2 regions of the Frateuria sp. GZRR33 genome follow, and region 2 is predicted to be linked to the other one. Evidence: predicted binding sites of a transcription regulator. Region 2 holds the regulator's gene; the other holds the start of a gene.

Region 1 (9,106 bases), on a different contig from region 2:
GGGATTGAACGGGCGGTACGCGCCGGCGTGCGCCCAGACCAGCCCGAGCAGGCCGAACAGCACCAGCGGCACCAGCTTCAGCAACGTGGTCAGCATCTGCACACGCGCCGCTTCGCGCACGCCGGCCAGGTTCACCGCGGTGCACAGCCACAACGCGCCCAGCGCGCAGGCGGCCGAGCGCAACGGCGTGGCGGTGGCAGCGGGCCACAGCGCGCCGAGGCTTCCGGCGAAGGCCACCGCGATCGCCGCGTTGGCGCTCCAGGTGCACACCCAGTAGCTCCACGCCACCACGAAACCGGTGCGGTCGCCGAACGCACGCCGCGCGTAGCCGTAGGCGCCGCCGTGGTTGCGTATCGCGCGCGCCAGCCAGGCGTAGACCAGCGCCAGCAACAGTGCGCCGGCCAGGGTCAGCGCCCAGCCGAGCAGGCTCGCCGCGCCGTACGGCGCCAGCGCCGCGGGCAGCAGGAACACGCCGGAGCCGATCATGTTGCCGACGACCAGGGCAATCAGGGCCAGCTGGCCGAGCGGTTTGGTGTTACTGCGCATGCAAGTTCCTCCGCGCTGAGCGGACCTGCTCCTCCCCCTGCTTGCAGGGGGAGGCCGGGAGGGGGTTGCGTGAGCTTGCGGCGAGCCCCGGGCTACCCCTCCCCAACCCTCCCCTGCCAGCAGGGGAGGGAGCCGCTGGCGAGGTGTTCATGCGTGCTCGCGGTAGGCGCGGCGCAGCAGTTCGTGGAAGTGGTGGACCGCGTTCTCGCGCAGCGGATTCAACCGTCCGCTCTCGTAGGAGCCGGACGCCAGCCCGCGCTGCACGTCCTCGCAGATCGTCACGTCCTCGTCCTGCACTTCGTCGCTGAAGGCGACGTCGCGGTCACGCCTGACGCGCGCTTGTTCGCTCGGGTCGGGCGCGTAATAGAAGTCGAACTCCACGCGGCAGCGGTCCCCACCCAACGGCAGCACGCGGTTGGTCTGCAGCCGCCCGGGCAGGATGTTGAGCATCGTGTTGGGGTAGAGGAAGTAGTAAAGCGCCTCGCCGCTGCCATAGAGCTCGTCCGCGCTCTCCAGCGGGCTGTACTGGCAGGAGTACCACTGCGCCGTCTCGGTGACGTAGCTGCGGTAGTCCAGCACGCTGTTGAGGCCCGGGTGGATGTGTGGCACGTGGTAGCCCTCCAGGTAGTTGTCCACGTACACCTTCCAGTTGCAGGCCACCTCCCAGCTCGCGCGGTGGTGGAACTCGAAGCCGGCCAGCGAGCGGCCTTCGCCCAGGCGGGCGTCGATGCCCTGGACGACATCGTCGAACGGTGGCGCGTCGCCGGTGGCGACGAAGACCAGGCCCTGCCACACCTGCACGCGCGCCTCGGGCAGGCGGATCGTGGCGGGGTCGAAGTCCGGCGTGCGGCCCATCTCCGGCGCGCCGCGCAGCACGCCGTCCAGGCCGTAGGTCCAGCCGTGGTAGCGGCAGCGCAAGGCGGTCGCGCCCTTGCCGTCGCAGCTGGCGACCGGGCCGGCACGATGGCGGCAGACGTTGTGGAAAGCGCGGATGGTGGCGGCGTCGCTGCGCACCACGACGATCGGCAGGCCGGCGATGGCGGTGACCAGGTGGTCGCCCACGCCGGCCAGTTGCGACTGGTGGCAGACCAGTTGCCAGCTCTTCGCGAACACGGCCCTGGCGTCGAGTGCCGGCATGCGCGGATCGGTGTAGCAGCGCGCCGAAAGCGCGTGCGCATGATCGAGTGGCTGGGCGGCAAGGATATCGGGCGTGAGCAGCTCGGTCATGGCGGCACCGGCGGTTGGGTTGGGGAATCGCGTCCTGCGGGCGTCGCCTGCGTTACTGGCCCTCGTACCAGACCGAAACGTTGACCGAGGTGGGCTCAAGACTACCGCCGCTGGACGATTGCAGAACGTGGACCACGCGGATGGACGGGTTCGCCGCCAGCCAGTCGTTGACCTCCCGCTGCAGGACGTCGGCAAAGGCTTCCGGACGGGTGAAATAGCCGGATTTGCGGCAGAACAGCTTGCATCGCATGGGATCATCCCTGATGGCCAGGCGACAGTGTACGGGTGCGGCTCCCGAGGAAGCCGGCACCTTCGCACTCAGGGCGCGCCGTAGAGCGCCTTGACGTCCTTCAACAGCGCCGCCTGGCTGTCCGGGCGGGCGTAGAACATGTGGCCGCCGGGGTAGCTCTTCACCTGCACGCGGGTCGCATCGCCCATGGCGGGCATCTGGTCGACGATCAGCACCGAGGCCATGAACGGGCAGGACAGATCGTCCCAGCCGTGCGCGATCAGTACGCGCAGGCCCGGGTCGTTGGCGACCGACTCGCGCAACTGGGAAACCGAGCCATCGATCGCGTCGTCGTCCTCGTGCCAGAGGCGGTTCACGTCGTAGCTCAGCGCGTTGTAGCGCCCCGAATATTTCCAGCCCACGGTCCGGGTGACGAAGTCGACCATCGCGGTGGTGGTTGGCGCGATGATGCCGTTGAGGATCGGGTCGCCGGTGCGCTGGCGCGGCGCGTACGGGAACGGGTCCCAGGCGGTGACGTTGGAGTCGTAGCGGCTGCCCAGCTTGCCTTCGGCGCGGTACACCTCGCGCAGGTAGGCCTGCGTCTCGATGCGTCCGCCGGAGCGGCGCACGAACAGCGGGTCCAGGCCGGTCAGCTCGGTGACCTTCCTGATCACCCGCTCGGTTGCCTGCGGGTCGGAGCGGCCGCGCATCAGGTCGGTGGCGTATTCGCCACGGGTGTACTCGACGACCTGCGCCATCGCTTCGGGGGTGAACTTGTGCTCGCGCTCCAGGTGCGCCGCGGCGATCGAGGGCAGGGTCAGCATCCACGGCAGCGGCGAGACGTTCTCGTCGTTGGAGGCGGCCGGGTCCAGGTAGGGCGAGACCAGCACCACGCCCTTCATCGCCACGCCCAGCTGGGTCTGCAGGTAGTCGGTGATGCGCGGGCCACGGAAGCCGCCGTAGCTCTCGCCGACCAGGTACTTGGGCGACTGCAGGCGGCCGTTCCTGACCAGCCAGTCGTAGACGATGCGCGAGAGGTACTTGATGTCGTTGTCGGTGCTGTAGAACAGCTCGGTGGCCTTCTTGTCGTCCACCAGCGCGCGGCTGAAGCCGGTGCCGACCGGGTCGATGAACACCAGATCGGTGAAGGGCAGCCAGCTGCCGGGGTTGTCGTGCAGGGTCGCCGGATCGGACGGGTTGTCGCCCTCGACGCCGAAGTCCACGCGCTTGGGCCCGATCGCGCCCAGGTTGAGGTAGACCGAGGAGGCACCGGGCCCGCCGTTGAGCGCGAAGGTCACCGGGCGATCGCCGCCACCCATGGTATAGGCGGTGTAGACCACCTCGGCGACCGTATTGCCCTTTTCGTCGCGTACCGGCAGCGAGCCGACGGTGACGGTGTACTTGAGCGTGCGGCCGTCGATCTGCGCGGTCTGCCGGGTGTGCGCGTCGGCGGGGAAGGGCGGCAGGTGGAAGTCGCCTTGGCTGGCCTCGGCGGCGGGCTTGTCGGCGGCGACGGCGGGGGCGGCGAGGCCGGCCAGCAGCGAGGCGGCCAGCAGGGTGGCCTGGAGAGTCTTGCGCACGGTGATTCCCCTTGTTGCGGAAACGGCCAGCCTAGCGGGTGGTGGGGCTTGAGGGGTGTGCCCAAAGGCATGGGGGGCCGGGGCAAGGCTTCCCCCATCCGCCTGTCGGCACCTTCCCCCGTTCAACGGGGGAAGGCTTACTCAGGTGGCTCCGCGTGCGACGTTGGTCGCATGTTCGATCCTTCCCCCGTTCACGGGGGAAGGTGCCCGAAGGGCGGATGGGGGCGACCGGAGCGCGATCCTCAGGCCGGCAGGGCGACCAACTGGTCCTGCACCTGGTTGATCGCGTCGCGGATGCGCTTGCTGAACACCGAGTCGTCGTGGTGGATCAGCACCAGCCGCTCGGTGGCGCGCGTCATCGCCACGTAGAGCAGGCGCGCCTCCTCGGCCTCGTCCTTGCCTTCCTTGGGCAACGACCCCAGGCCCGGGATGATCACGAACGGGAACTCCAGCCCCTTGCTCGAATGCATCGTGACCAGCTTCACCGTGTCACCGACGGCGAACAGCGCGCCCTTGCCGCGGCCCTCGGCCAGCCGCGCGGGAATCCCCTCGCGTTCCAGCGCCTCGGCAAGCTTCTCGCCCTCCCACTGGTTGCGGAAGATCACCGCCATCTCCGACCACGGCCGGCCGTGCGCCTGTTCGTCACGCAACTGCGCGATCAGCACCGTGAGCTGGGCCGGCGCGGTCTCCACGCGGATCAGCTCCGGCACCGGGCCGCGGCGGCCGGCGCTCTCCGGGGCCACCAGCGGCACGCCGTCGCCGTCGTCGTCACGCTCGATGAGCAGTTCGTTGGCAAAGCCACGCGCCACCGCCAGGATCTCCAGCGTGTTGCGGTAGTTGAGCTTGAGGATGGTGGTGCGGCCCTGCGCCTGGATGCCCAGGCTCTTCCAGCTCACCTTGCGCCGGTCGGCCTTGCCGTAGATGTTCTGCGCGTCGTCATAGAGCACCAGCAGCGAATTGGTCGCCGGGTCGATCATCTGCACGATCAGCTTGTACCAGTCCGGCTCGAAGTCGTGGCCTTCGTCGACCAGCACCGCGCCGTACTGGAAGCGCGGGATCTGGCCCTTGTCGACGCCGGCGATCACCCGCTCGACCATCTGCGCGAAGAACCCGTCCGCGCCCTTCGGCGGCAATTCCACGTGGTAGGCCGTGAGCATCTTGTGGCACCACTTGTGGAAGTTGTAGACCTGCACTTTCTCGGCCAGCCCGCGCTCGCCGATCAGTTGTTCCAGCCGCGCGGCGAGCGTCTTGTTGTAGCAGAGCACGAGGATCGGCCGGTTCATCGCCCGCGCCAATTGCATGGCGCGGAAACCCAGGATCATGGTTTTTCCCGAGCCCGCGACGCCGTGAATGATCCGGTGCTCGTCGCCCAGCGAGCGCGCCAGCTGCTCCTGCTGTGCGTCCATCACCTTGACCAGTTCGGGGATCTGCAGCGGCCGCACCGCCGCGTCGGTCGGGCCGAACAGGCCGAACTGGCCGCTGCCGGCCTCCACCCGCAGCTCGGGGAACAGGTGCCAGCGCACGCGATCGATCTGCGGCAGCGTCATCGCAACCGGGAAGGCGTAGGGGAACATCGCCCACAGCCGCTCCTGGAAATCCTCCGACTCGACCGATTCGTAGAACTCGTCGCGGCAGATCGCCAGGTGCGCCGGGATCACCGCCTCCAGCCCGCCGTCCTCGAACTGCTTGCGGCTGATGTTGGACAGCACCACGCCCCACGCCCACGGCATGATGATCTTGCCGGCATGGCGGTGCCCCGGCGGGAAGCGCAGCGCCGGGTCGCGCTCGAGCACCACGCCGATCTCCAGTGCATAGGCGCGCGCCTGCAGCAGTGGGTGGTTCTCCTTCACCAGGCCACGCTCGGTGACCAGCGTGAACTGCGTACTGTCGGCGTGCTGGATGGTCTCGGCCTTCCAGTCCTTCACCTCCAGCACCAGCAGCCCGCGGCGCGGGTGGAACACCACGAAGTCCGGGCGCCGCTGCTTCAGGCCGACCGGCACGTCGTACCAGAGCAGGTAGTCGTCCTCCAGCTTCTGTTCCAGCCGCTGGGCGAAGCGCTTCTCGCCCGCGGTCATGCGGGGCAGGCAGCTGTTGAGGGTCGGGATCAGGGTGGCCATTCCGCGTCCGTTTGGGCTTTTTGCGTGGAAAGTAGCGGACCTGGGGGCGCTGTCAACGCTAAAGTCGCGCCAGCCAGCGCCGATACGACGGGCGACGACCGGGCAAGGAGCGCCATCGCGGACACGCGATATCAGGGCGGGAGCCATCGTCACGTTCGGGCGCGGGGAGAGCCCAGCATGCCCATGCATATCGAAACGCTGTCGCTGATCAGTGCCGTCCAGTCGCTGGTGCTGGCCATCCTGCTGTGGGCCGGCACGCACGGCGGCCCCGGCGCCGCACGCACCAGCCTGAAGATGCGCGCCGGGGCACTGGCGGTCGAATCGGCTGCCTGGGGCATGCTGGCGGCGCAAGCCTGGGTGCACCCGGCGCAGCTGGTGCTGGGCGGCAACGCGCTCAACCTGATGGCGCAGGGCATGTCGGTGGTCGCGCTGCGCATGCTGCTGGGTGAATCGTTGCGCTGGCGCACTGCGCTGGCGATCGGCGTGGTGGGCTGGCTGGGGGTGGCCTGGTTCGGGGTGGTCGAGGCGGACTACCGCATGCGCGTGCTGTGGGGTTCGGCCGCGATCCTGGCCGACATCGCGCTACGCATGCAGGCACTGCTGCGCGGCGGGCCGCGGCACAGTTCCCGGGCGCGGGTGGCGCTGGTGGTCATGAACGCCGCCGCGGCGCTGCTGCTGGTCTGGCGCAACGGCCAGTTGTGGTTCGACCTGAACCCGCCGGGGGACATCATCCAGCCCAGCACCGTCAACTACATCTACGTGTTGCTGTCGGGCATGCAGCCGTTGTTCCTCAGCATCGGCTTCCTGCTGCTCTACAACGAGACGCTGCAGCGCGAGCTGCACCAGCTGGCGCGGGTCGATCCGCTCACCGGCGTGAAGAACCGCCTGGCGCTGACCGAGAACGCGACCCAGATGCTGTCCCAGGCCAATCGCGGGGGGCGCTCGATGGGCGTGCTGATGATCGATGCGGACCACTTCAAGAGCGTCAACGACCGCTTCGGCCATGGCGGTGGCGACAAGGTGCTGCTGGCGCTGGTGCGCAGCATCCGGGCGACGCTGCGCGCCGGCAACGTGATCGGGCGCATCGGCGGGGAGGAATTCGTGGTGCTGGCGCCCGACACCAGCCTGGAGCAGGCACTGGTGCTGGCCGAGCGCATCCGCGGCACGGTCGAGTCCACGCCACTGCTGGTGGACGGGCACCTGCTGCAGCTGACGGTATCGATCGGCGCCGCGGCGACCGAGCCCGGCGAGAGCGACGTGGGGGCCCTGCTGCAGCGCGCCGACGCGGCGCTGTACGCGGCCAAGCACGCTGGCCGCAACCGGGTGATGGCATCCGATCCGGCGCTGGTCGGGCGGCGCCTGCTGGCCTGATCCGCCGGCGGGCTCTCGGCCCATCTTCCCGTGCGACCGCGGTGGCTCAAGCCACTTGCGCCTTCTCTGCCGTCAGCCTTCCAGCGCGGCGTCGAGCGCGATGTCGGCGCGCAGCACCTTGGACACCGGGCAACCCTGCTTGGTCTCCTGCGCGATGCGCTGGAACGTGTCGGCATCGCTGCCCGGCACGCGGGCACGGCAGTTCAGCGCGATGGTGGTGATGGCGAAGCCGTCGCCCTGCTTGTCCAGCGTCACCTGCGCCCTCGTCTCGATCCGCTCCGGCGTCAGCCCGGCGTTGCCCAGGCCCAGCGAGAGCGCCATCGAGAAACAGCCGGCCAGCGCGGCGCCGATCAGTTCCTCCGGGTTGGTGCCGGGACCGTCCTCGAAGCGCGACGCGAAGCCGAACGGTGCCTCGCGCAACACGCCGGTCTGCGTGGAGATGGTGCCCTGGCCGTCCTTCAGGCCGCCGGTCCAGGTGGCGGAAGCGGATTTCTTCATGGCGTTTCCCTCGGGCTCGGATGGACGGGGCAGTGTGGGCGCCGCGCCATGCAGGCCACGCGAACGCACGCCGGCGACCGCTTCACGCGCGTTTTGCCAGCGCCAGCCGTAAGCTTCCGGCTTTCCATCGGCGAGCATCGGCATGAGCTTCGACATCCGGCACGATCCCTCGGCCCAGCGCTTCGAAACCGTGGTGGACGGCCAGCATTGCGAACTGGATTACCGCCTGTCCGGCAAGGTGATGACGATCACCCACACGGGCGTGCCGGTCGCCGTGGAAGGCCGCGGCATCGCCTCGGCGCTGACCCAGGCCGCGATGGAAGCCGCGCGCGCCCAGGGTTGGACCGTCGTGCCCGCCTGCGGCTATGCCGCGGCCTGGTTGCGCCGGCATCCCGAGTTTGCCGATCTGCAGGCCTGATCGGGCGCTCCCGCCGTTGTGCCCGCCGTGCGGCCTCGGCCACACTGGCGCCGGCGCGCGGTCGCAGGAGGCCCGATGAGCGATTCCCACCCCAACGGCAAGCGGCATCGCCGCCACGGGCTCGTCCATGCGTTGCGCGCGCGGCCCTCGCTGCTCCTCGGCGGCGTGGCGCTGCTGGTGGTGGCCGTCGGGGCGTGGGGGCTGGGCATGCATCCGGCGCCGGCGTTCCTGCTCGGCTTCGACGCCGGCGCGCTGTCCTTCATCGGCCTGCAACTGCGCGAGTTCCACCGGGCGACGCCCACCAGCATGCGCGAGAAGGCACGCCGCGAGGACGCCGGGCGCTGGGGCATCCTGTGGAGCGGGGTGGCGATCTCGACCGTGGTGCTGGTGGCGCTGGGCACCGAACTGGAGGCGGGCAAGACCGGCGGGCTGCCCGCCATCGTGGTGGCGGCCGCGAGCATCATGCTCAGCTGGGGCTTCCTCAACACGCTGTTCGCGCTGCATTACGCACACGGCTACTACGGCGGCTACGGCGAGCAGCACAAAGGGCTGGACTTTCCCGGAGGCGGCGAGCCCGATTACTGGGACTTCGCCTATTTCGCCGTGGTGATCGGGATGACCTTCCAGGTGTCCGACGTGCAGGTCACCAGCCGCGAATTGCGCCGGATGGTGCTGGTGCACGGCGTGATCGCCTTCTTCTTCAACGTGTTCATCGTGGCGGTCAGCGTGAACATCGTGGCCGGGCAGGGCGCGTAGGCAGGCAACTGCTGCGAGAAGGGTCGCACTCAGTCGCGGAAGTTGTCGAACTGCAGCGGCAACTCGACCTCGGACTTGCGCAGCTGGGCGATCGCCAGTTGCAGGTCGTCGCGCTTCTTGCCGGTCACGCGCAGCTTGTCGCCGTTGATCTGCGCCTCGACCTTGAGATTGGCCGCCTTCAGCTCGGCCACCAGCTTCTTGGCCACCGGCTGCTCGATGCCCTGCTTGACGGTGATCTTCTGCCGCGCACCGCCCAGGTTCACCTCCGGCTCGGCCACGTCCAGTGCGCGGATGTCGATCTTCCGGCTGGTCAGCCGGCCGCGCAGGATGTCGAGCATCTGCTGCAGCTGGAAATCGCTGGGCG
Region 2 (9,106 bases):
CGCGGCGTCGGCGCGCCGGTGGTCATGCTGGCGATGCTGGCGATGGTCATGCTGCCGATGCCGCCGTTCCTGCTGGACATGCTGTTCAGCTTCAACATCGCGCTGTCGCTCGTCATTTTGTTGGCGGTGATCTACGTGATGCGGCCGCTGGAATTCGCCGCTTTTCCGACGGTCGTGCTGATGGCGACTCTTTTACGTCTCGCCCTGAACATCGCCTCGACCCGCGTGGTGCTGCTGCATGGCCACGACGGTCCGGGGGCGGCCGGCAAGGTGATCGAGGCGTTCGGCGAGTTCGTGATCGGCGGCAACTTCGCCGTCGGCCTGGTGGTGTTCGCGATCCTCACCATCATCAACTTCGTGGTGGTCACCAAGGGCGCCACCCGCGTGTCGGAAGTGACCGCCCGCTTCACCCTGGACGCGATGCCCGGCAAGCAGATGGCGATCGACGCCGATCTCAACGCGGGCCTCTTGACCCAGGAGCAGGCGCGCGAGCGCCGCCAGGAAGTGCGCGAGGAAGCGGACTTCTACGGCTCGATGGACGGTGCCTCGAAGTTCGTCCGCGGCGACGCCACGGCCGGCATCCTGATCCTGTTCATCAACATCATTGGCGGCTTCTTCGTCGGCATGTTCCAGCACGGCCTGGGCGCCGGCGAATCGGCCAAGACCTACACCCTGCTCACCATCGGCGACGGCCTGGTCGCGCAGGTGCCCGCGCTGATGCTCTCGATCGCCACGGCGGTGATCGTCACCCGCGTGTCCAAGTCGCAGGACATGGGCAAGCAGGTGATCGGCCAGGTGTTCGGCCAGCCGCGCGCGCTGGCGGTGGCCGGCGCGGTGCTGGGCGTGATGGGCCTGATCCCGGGCATGCCGAACCTCGCCTTCCTGCTGCTCGGCGGCTGCTGCGGCGGCGCGGCGTACCTGATGATCAAGCGTGAGCGCGAGACGAAGGAGAAGCTCGCCGAGGCGGTCGCCGAGCCGGCCGCGACGCCCGCCGTCCCGGCCGAGCGCATGGAACTCAACTGGGACGACGTGGCCAGCGTCGATCCGCTGGGGCTGGAGGTCGGCTACCGGCTGATCCCGCTGGTGGACACGCACCAGGGCGGCGAGCTGATGGGCCGGATCAAGTCCGTCCGACGCAAGCTGTCGCAGGAATTCGGCTTCCTCGTCCCGGCAGTGCACATCCGCGACAACCTGGACCTGGGACCCAATACCTACCGCGTCACCCTGATGGGCGTGCCGATGGGCGAGGCCGAGGTGCACAACGAGCGGCTGCTGGCGATCAATCCCGGTCGCGTGCACGGGCCGCTGCAGGGCATCCAGACCAAGGACCCGGCGTTTGGCCTGGAAGCCGTATGGATAGAGCAGGGCCAGCGCGAGATGGCGCAGAGCCTGGGCTACACCGTGGTCGATCCGGCCACCGTGGTGGCCACGCACCTGTCGCACATCCTGCAAACCCACGCGCACGAACTGATCAGCCACCAGGACGTGCAGCAACTGCTCGACCGCCTGGCGCAGACCGCGCCCAAGCTGGTCGAGGACCTGGTGCCCAAGCGCATGGCGCTGGGCGTGGTGGTCAAGGTGCTGCAGAACCTGCTGGCCGAGCGCGTGCCGATTCGCAACATGCGCACGATCGTCGAAACCTTGGCGGAGCACGCGGGCCAGAGTCAGGATCCCGGCATGCTCACCGCCGCCGTGCGCGTCGCGCTGGGCCGCCAGATCGTGCAGGAGATCACCGGCCTGGGTACCGAGGTGCCGGTCATCACGCTGGCGCCGGAACTCGAGCAGATCCTCATGAATTCGCTCTCCGGCGGCGGCGTGGCCGGCGCGGCGGTGGAACCGGGCCTGGCCGACCGCCTGCAGCAGAGCGTCGCCGACGCCGCGCGGCGCCAGGAAATGAGCGGCGAAGCGGCCGTGCTGCTGGTCGCGCCGCAGCTTCGTCCGTGGCTCGCCCGCTTCACCCGCCACGTGGCACAGAACCTGCACGTACTGGCTTACAACGAGGTGCCGGACAACCGCAGGGTGCGGCTGGTCCAGGCGCTGGGACGTTGAGGAGCCGGGAATCGTGAATAGCAAATCGGGAATCGCAAAAGCGCGCACGCCATGGGTTGGCGCGAACCGCTTCAACCATTCCCCATTGACCATTCCCCATTCCCGCTTGCGGAGCAAGCAATGAAGATCAAACGTTTCGTAGCGCCGGACATGCGCCAGGCGATGCGCGAAGTGCGCGAGGAGCAGGGCCCGGATGCGGTGATCCTGTCCACGCGCAGGATTGACGAGGGCATCGAGATCATTGCCGCCGTCGATTACGACGAGGCGCTGGTGCGCGAGGCCGCGCGCCATGGCGCGGCGCCTGCGCCGGCCGTGGAGCCGCCGGCGTTGCCGCCGCGTGCCGCCGCGGCGAATCCGCCGCCGCCCCCGCCCCCGGTGGGCGAGGCCCGCGTCGAAACGCTGGCGCCCGCCACTCGTCCGTCGCCCGCCGAGGCTGCCCCGCGGCCCGCGCAGGCGGTCGCGTCCGGGGAAGCACACAAGACGGCACGGCCCGAACCTCGCGCGCCGCGCGCCGCGACCGGCGCCCAGGCCGAGGGCCTGGTCCAGGCCAGGGCGCAGGCGCCGCAGCCGCAGCAAGCACCGGAGATCCCGGCCGAGCCGGTCGTCCACCCGCTTATCGAGCGCGCCGCGCAGGACACCGTGCGCATGCGCGCCGAGCTGTCCAGCCTGCGCGAGATGCTCGAGATGCAGCTCTCCAGCCTGGCCTGGAACGACATGGAACGCCGCCAGCCGATGCACACCCGCGTGCTGCGCGAGCTGACCCGGCTCGGCATCGACGCCGACGTCGCCCGCGCGCTGGCCGACGAGCTGCCGCCGCAGATGACGCCCGAACAGGCGCGCTACCTGCCGCTGGGCATGTTGAGCCGTGGCATCGCCGTCAGCGGCCGCGGCCGCTCGGATGAGGCCGGCGTTACCGCGCTGGTCGGCCCGACCGGCGTGGGCAAGACCACCACGCTGGCGAAGCTGGCCGCCCGCGCGGTGGTGCGCCATGGCGCCTCGCAGGTCGCGCTGGTCAGTACCGACCATTACCGCATCGGCGCCGCCGCGCAGCTGGAGCACTACGGTCGCCTGCTCGGCGTGCGGGTGTATCCGGCCTACGACGCGCAGAGCCTGCGCCAGGTGCTGGAACTGCTGAAGGGCTGCCACACCGTGCTGGTCGACACCGCCGGCCTGGCCGGCAACGACCCGCGGCTGGCCGAACAACTCGACGCGCTGCGCGAGGCCGGCGAGCTGCGCGCCTGCCTGGTGCTGGCCGCCAACGCGCAGGCGCAGTCGCTGGACGACGCCGTGCGTGCGTACCTGCCGGTCAAGCCGCACGCGGCGATCCTGACCAAACTCGACGAGGCGCCCAGCCTCGGCGGCGCACTGTCGGTGCTGATCCGCCACCGGCTGGCGCTGGACTACACCACCGACGGCCAGCGCGTGCCCGAGGACATCGCCGCCGCCGACGCACGCCTGCTGGTATGCCGCGCCGCGCAGGCGCTCAAGGGCAACACGCCGGCCGCCGACGAGGCGGTGCTGGCCGAGCGCTTCGGGACGATGGTGGCCCAGGCATGAGCGGAATCCTTGCAATGAACCAGGCGTGGGGCTTGAAAGACATGTTCAACGCGATCACGGGCGAGCGCGACAGCGCGCCGCCCGCACCGCACCGGCCGCACCAGGCGGCCAACGCCGGCGCACCGCGCCGCCGCTGCCGCGCGATCGCGGTGGCCGGCGGCAAGGGTGGCGTCGGCAAGACCACCGTGGCGGTCAACCTCGGCATGAGCCTGGCGATGGCCGGCCGTGACGTGATGTTGCTCGACGCCGACATGGGCCTGGCCAACGTCGACGTGCTGCTCGGCCTGGCGCCCTCGCGCCACCTGGGCCACCTGCTCGACGGTACCGCCACGCTCGAGGAGCTGGTGCTGGAGGGGCCGCACGGGCTGAAGGTCATTCCCGGCGGATCCGGCGCGCGGCGCCTGGCGCAACTGGGCAACGGCGAGCATGCCGCGGTGATCCGCGCGTTCGACGAGCTGCCCAGGCCGCCGGACTACCTGCTGGTCGACACCGCCGCGGGCCTGTCCGACAACGTGGCGATGTTCGCCGCCGCGACCGACGACGTGGTGCTGGTGGTCTGCGACGAACCGGCTTCGCTCACCGACGCCTACGCGCTGATCAAGGTGCTTTCGCGCGACTTCGGGGTGCGTCGCTTCCGCTTCGTCGCCAACCTGGTGCGCAACCTGGGCGAGGCCCGGGCGCTGCACCAGAAGCTGGCCAAGGTCAGCGACCGCTTCCTGGACGTGGTGCTGGATTTCTTCGGCTTCGTGCCGCAGGACGAGCGGCTCAAGCAGGCCATCCGCCGGCAGAGCGCGGTGGTGGACCTGTGGCCGGCGGCGCGTTCGTCGCAGGCATTCAAGCAATTGGCGGGTGCGGTCGATAACTGGGAGGAACCCGCGCGCGCGGGCCTGGACCGCATCGCGTTTTTCGGTGGCCAGGCCGTGACGGCGTCGGGGTGGTGACATGAGCGTGGCATCGGAATATCTCCAGCTGCAAAAACAGAGTGCAGACGAGTTGGTGCGCCAGCACGCGCCACTGGTGCGGCGTATTGCCTATCACCTGATGGGCCGCCTGCCGCCGAGCGTGGACGTGGGCGACCTGATCCAGTCGGGCATGATCGGCCTGCTCGAGGCCGCGCGGCACTACGCGACCGATCGCTCGGCGAGCTTCGAGACCTACGCCGGCATCCGCATCCGCGGCGCCATGCTGGACGAGCTGCGCAAGACCGACTGGACCCCGCGCTCGGTGCATCGCAAGGTGCGCGAAGTGGCCGAGGTGGTGCGCCAGATCGAGATCGAGACCGGCGCCGACGCCGAGGACGCCGAGGTGATCAAGCGGCTGGGCGTGAGCGCGGAGGAGTACCACCAGATCCTCGCCGATGCCGCCAGCGCGCGCCTGCTCAGCCTGACCGCGCCCGACGACGGCGACGGTGCGCCGGCCTTCGACGTGGTCGACCAGGGCAACCTGGGTCCGGCCGAGAGCATCGAACAGGAAGGCCTGCGCCAGGCGCTGATCGACGGCATCTCCGGCCTGCCCGAGCGCGAGCAACTGGTCATGTCGCTGTACTACGAGCAGGAATTGAACCTGAAGGAAATCGGCGCCGTGCTGGGCGTGACCGAGTCGCGCGTGTGCCAGATCCATGGCCAGGCGATCGTGCGGTTGCGCGCGCGCCTGGGCGATTGGCGGGATGGGAATGGGGAATCGGAAATGGGCAATCGCAAAGGCAAAAGCCGCCGTGCCCAACCCGATCGCTCCTCGCCCCGCTGACGATTGACCATTAACGATTCCCCATTCCCCTTTTTCCAGAGGAAAAAATGGACAAGAACATGAAAATCCTCGTGGTGGACGACTTCTCCACCATGCGGCGCATCGTCAGGAACCTGCTGGTGGAGCTGGGCTTCACCAACACGCTGATCCAGGAAGCCGACGACGGCAACAATGCGATGACCATGCTGAAAAGCCAGCCGTTCGACATGGTCGTGACCGACTGGAACATGCCCAACATGACCGGCATCGACCTGCTGCGCGCGATCCGCGCCGAGCCCTCGCTCAAGGGCCTGCCGGTGCTGATGGTCACCGCGGAGAACAACCGCGACCAGATCATCGCCGCCGCCCAGGCGGGCGTGAACGGCTACATCGTCAAGCCGTTCAACGCGGTCACGCTCAAGGAGAAGCTCACCAAGATCTTCGAGCGCCTCGCCGCCGCGGGGGCCAGCGCATGAGCGCCGTCCTCTCCACCTTCGACGAGAGCGCGCTGCCGGTCGAGCTGCAGGACCTGCTCAACAGCCAGGACGGCGCCGCCTTCGAGCAGGCGCTCGACGCGCTGGTGCGCCAGCGCGAGCAGCACCTGTTCCGTGCGCTGGGCCTGCTCGCGCGCGACCTGCATGGCGCGGTCAGCCGGCTCGGCAACGACCTGGCGCAGGAAGGCGTGCCGGGCAAGGTCGCCGACGTGCGCAAGCACCTGAACGACGTGCTGGAGATGAGCGCGCAGGCGGCCCATCGCAGCATCGACTTCGCCGAGCGCATGAGCCCCGAAGCGGACGCGCTGGCGCAGAGCGCCGAACAGGTGCTCGCTTCGGCCGCGCCGTGCGACCCGGTCGCCGACCTGGCCCGCCAGGCCAACGCGTTCGCCGGCAACTGCCGCGACGGCCTCAACGACATGGTCATGGCGCAGTCCTGGCAGGACCTGTCCGGCCAGCGCATCAAGAAGGTGGTCAACTTCATCGAGTCGGTCGAGGCGTCGCTGCTGGAACTGGTTCGCCTGACCGGCGCGCTCTCCGGTCGCGAACCGCCGCCGGTGGTGGAGAAGATCTCCGGACAGGACGAGGCGGACCGCCTGCTCAGCGAATTCGGGTTCTGAGCATGGACCCCTCGCTCGACGCCGAACTGCGCGACGATTTCCTGGTCGAGGCCGGGGAGCTGGTCGAGCGCCTGTCGGAAGAACTGGTCGAGCTGGAGGCCAACCCCCGCGACGCCGAGTTGCTCAACGCGGTGTTCCGCGCGTTCCACACGGTCAAGGGTGGCGCGGGCTTCCTCGCCATCGATCCGATGGTGCAGCTGTGCCACCACGCCGAGGACCTGCTCAACGTCGCCCGCAACGGCGCGCTGGTGCTGGACTCGGCGCGGATGGATGCGCTGCTCGAAGCACTCGACCTGCTCAACGCGATGATGGATGCGTTGCGCAGCGGCGCCTCCATGGCGATGCCGCCGCCGGCGCTGCTCAAGCGGTTGATGCCCGGCGCCGCGGTGCCCGCACCGGCTCCGCCGCCGGTGGCCGCGCCGGTCGCCGCGCCGCCGGCCGACGGCAGCATCGACGACAGCGAATTCGAAGCCCTGCTCGACAGCCTGTATGGCACCGCCGCGCCAGGCACCGTGCCGCCGGCCGCGCCTGCGCCCGCGACCATCAATGATGACGAGTTCGAAGCGCTGCTGGACAACCTGCACGGCACTGCCGCGCCGGGTGCCAGCGCCGCGCCGACGCCCGGCACCAGCATCGCCGACGACGAATTCGAGGCCTTGCTCGACAACCTGCACGGCAAGGGCGGTGCGCCTGGCGCCGTGCCGGCGCCGGTGCCTGCTGCCCCTGCGCCTGCGCCTGCGCCTGCGCCGGCCCCGGCCCCGGCCCCGGCCCGCGCCGCCGCGGCGGCCGAAACCAGCGTTCGCGTGGACACCGGCCGGCTCGACGCGCTGGTCAACCGCGCGGGCGAACTGGTGCTGGTGCGCAACCGCCTGCAGAGCCTGGCCCAGAAAAGCGGCGACGAAACGCTGGCGCAGGCCGCGGCCGAGCTCGATCGTGTCGCCGACGAGATGCAGGGCGCCGTGCTGGCGATGCGCATGCAGCCGGTCGGCCGCCTGTTCCAGCGCTTCCCGCGCATCGTGCGCGACCTCGCCCGCCAGCTGGGCAAGGAAGTGGACCTCGTCACCGAAGGCGAAGGCACGGACCTGGACCGCAGCCTGGTCGAGGCGCTCGCCGATCCGCTGATCCACCTGCTGCGCAACGCGCTCGACCACGGCCTGGAAATGCCCGAGGAGCGGACCAGGGTGGGCAAGTCCCGCCGCGGCATCGTGCGGCTGTCCGCCAGCCAGCGCGGCGAGCGCATCGTCATCGCGGTGAGCGACGACGGCCGCGGCATGAATCCCGAGGTGCTCAAGCGCAAGGCGGTCGAGAAGGGCGTCATCGACGAGGCCCAGGCCGCGCGCCTGACCGAGAACGAGTGCTACGAGCTGATCTTCCGCCCCGGCTTTTCCACCGCCGCGCAGATCTCCGACATCTCCGGCCGCGGCGTGGGCATGGATGTGGTCAAGACCCGCGTGGCGGAGCTGGGCGGCACGCTGCAGGTGCGCTCTAAGCTGGGCCACGGCAGCGAACTGGAACTGACCGTGCCGCTGACGCTCGCGATCCTGCGCGTGCTGATGGTGCGCGTGGGCCCGCGCCTGTTCGCGCTGCCGCTCTCCAACGTGGAGGAAGTGTTCGAGCTGACCGCCGGTCAGGACCGCATGCTCGACGGCCGCCTGGTCGCCAACCACCGCGGCCGCGCACTGCCGCTGGGCGACCTGGCCGGCTGGGCCGGCGTACTGGGTGCCGCGCCGCGCCACGTCGTGGTGCTGCACATCGGCCACCAGCGCATGGGCTGCCTGGTGCACGAAGTGCTCGGCCGCGAGGACGTCATGGCCAAGCCGCTCGGGCCGCTGTTCGAAGGCGTGCCCGGCATCGCCGGCGCGACCGTCACCGGCGATGGGCGGCTGGCGCTGGTGCTCGACCTGGCCGGCCTGGCCGACGACGGCGGGCAACTGCTGCCGTCACTGAGGGCGGCGGGCTGACATGGACCTGGTGAGCCTCGTCGGCACGATCCTGGCCTTCCTGGTCATCATCGTGGGCACCATTCTGAAGGGCTCGACAGTCGGCGCCCTGGTGAACCCGGCAGCGTTCGTGATCGTCTTCGCCGGCACCATCGCCGCACTGATGGTGCAGACGCCGGGCAGCGTGCTGCGCCGTGCGCTGGGCATGCTGCCGATGGTCTACCGGCCGCCGGTATTCCAGCCGTCCGACCTCATCACGCGGATCATCGGCTGGAGCGAGATTTCACGCCGCCAGGGCCTGCTCGGCCTGGAACCGCAGATCGAGGAGGAGCACGACGGCTTCGTCCGCAAGGGCCTGCAGATGCTGGTCGACGGCGGCGAGCCTGACGCGATCCGCGGCGTGCTCGAGGTCGAGATGGAGGCGCGCGAACACAACGAACTGGTCGCCGCCAAGGTGTTCGAGAACGCCGGCATCTACTCGCCCACCATGGGCATCATCGGTGCCGTCATGGGCCTGATGGCGGTGATGCAGAACCTTGCCGACCCCAGCAAGCTCGGCCACGGCATCGCCGCCGCGTTTGTCGCCACGATCTACGGCGTGGCGCTGGCCAACCTGCTGATGCTGCCGATGTCCTCACGGCTCAAGGGCCTGGTGCGCAAGCAGACGCAGATGCGCGAGATCCTGGTCGAGGGGCTGGTGTCGATCGCCGAGGGGGACAAC

Evidence for each region. Region 2 encodes FliA, which starts transcription of late flagellar genes. Its sites were predicted from a motif close to TAAAGTTTNNCNNNCNNNGGCCGATAA; they were not measured.
Region 1: a site for FliA is predicted at 5,759-5,785, ahead of ACFWZU_RS01805 (GGDEF domain-containing protein). Genes of this name have one in related genera too.

The regions. Positions count from the first base shown of each region.
Region 1 covers NZ_JBHZGK010000001.1:392,735-401,840, forward strand. Annotated here, with positions in the region: gene ACFWZU_RS01780 (amino acid permease) at 1-546, opposite strand, end outside; gene ACFWZU_RS01785 (aromatic ring-hydroxylating oxygenase subunit alpha) at 694-1,773, opposite strand; gene ACFWZU_RS01790 (hypothetical protein) at 1,826-2,023, opposite strand; gene ACFWZU_RS01795 (S10 family peptidase) at 2,092-3,582, opposite strand; gene ACFWZU_RS01800 (3'-5' exonuclease) at 3,825-5,699, opposite strand; gene ACFWZU_RS01805 (GGDEF domain-containing protein) at 5,877-7,070, shown strand; gene ACFWZU_RS01810 (OsmC family protein) at 7,143-7,568, opposite strand; gene ACFWZU_RS01815 (GNAT family N-acetyltransferase) at 7,711-7,986, shown strand; gene ACFWZU_RS01820 (DUF1345 domain-containing protein) at 8,062-8,742, shown strand; gene ACFWZU_RS01825 (YajQ family cyclic di-GMP-binding protein) at 8,772-9,106, opposite strand, start outside.
Region 2 covers NZ_JBHZGK010000002.1:374,607-383,712, forward strand. Annotated here, with positions in the region: gene flhA (flagellar biosynthesis protein FlhA) at 1-2,049, shown strand, start outside; gene flhF (flagellar biosynthesis protein FlhF) at 2,170-3,606, shown strand; gene ACFWZU_RS04120 (MinD/ParA family protein) at 3,603-4,547, shown strand; gene ACFWZU_RS04125 (RNA polymerase sigma factor FliA) at 4,549-5,352, shown strand; gene ACFWZU_RS04130 (chemotaxis response regulator CheY) at 5,400-5,807, shown strand; gene ACFWZU_RS04135 (protein phosphatase CheZ) at 5,804-6,445, shown strand; gene ACFWZU_RS04140 (chemotaxis protein CheA) at 6,448-8,406, shown strand; gene ACFWZU_RS04145 (flagellar motor protein) at 8,408-9,106, shown strand, end outside.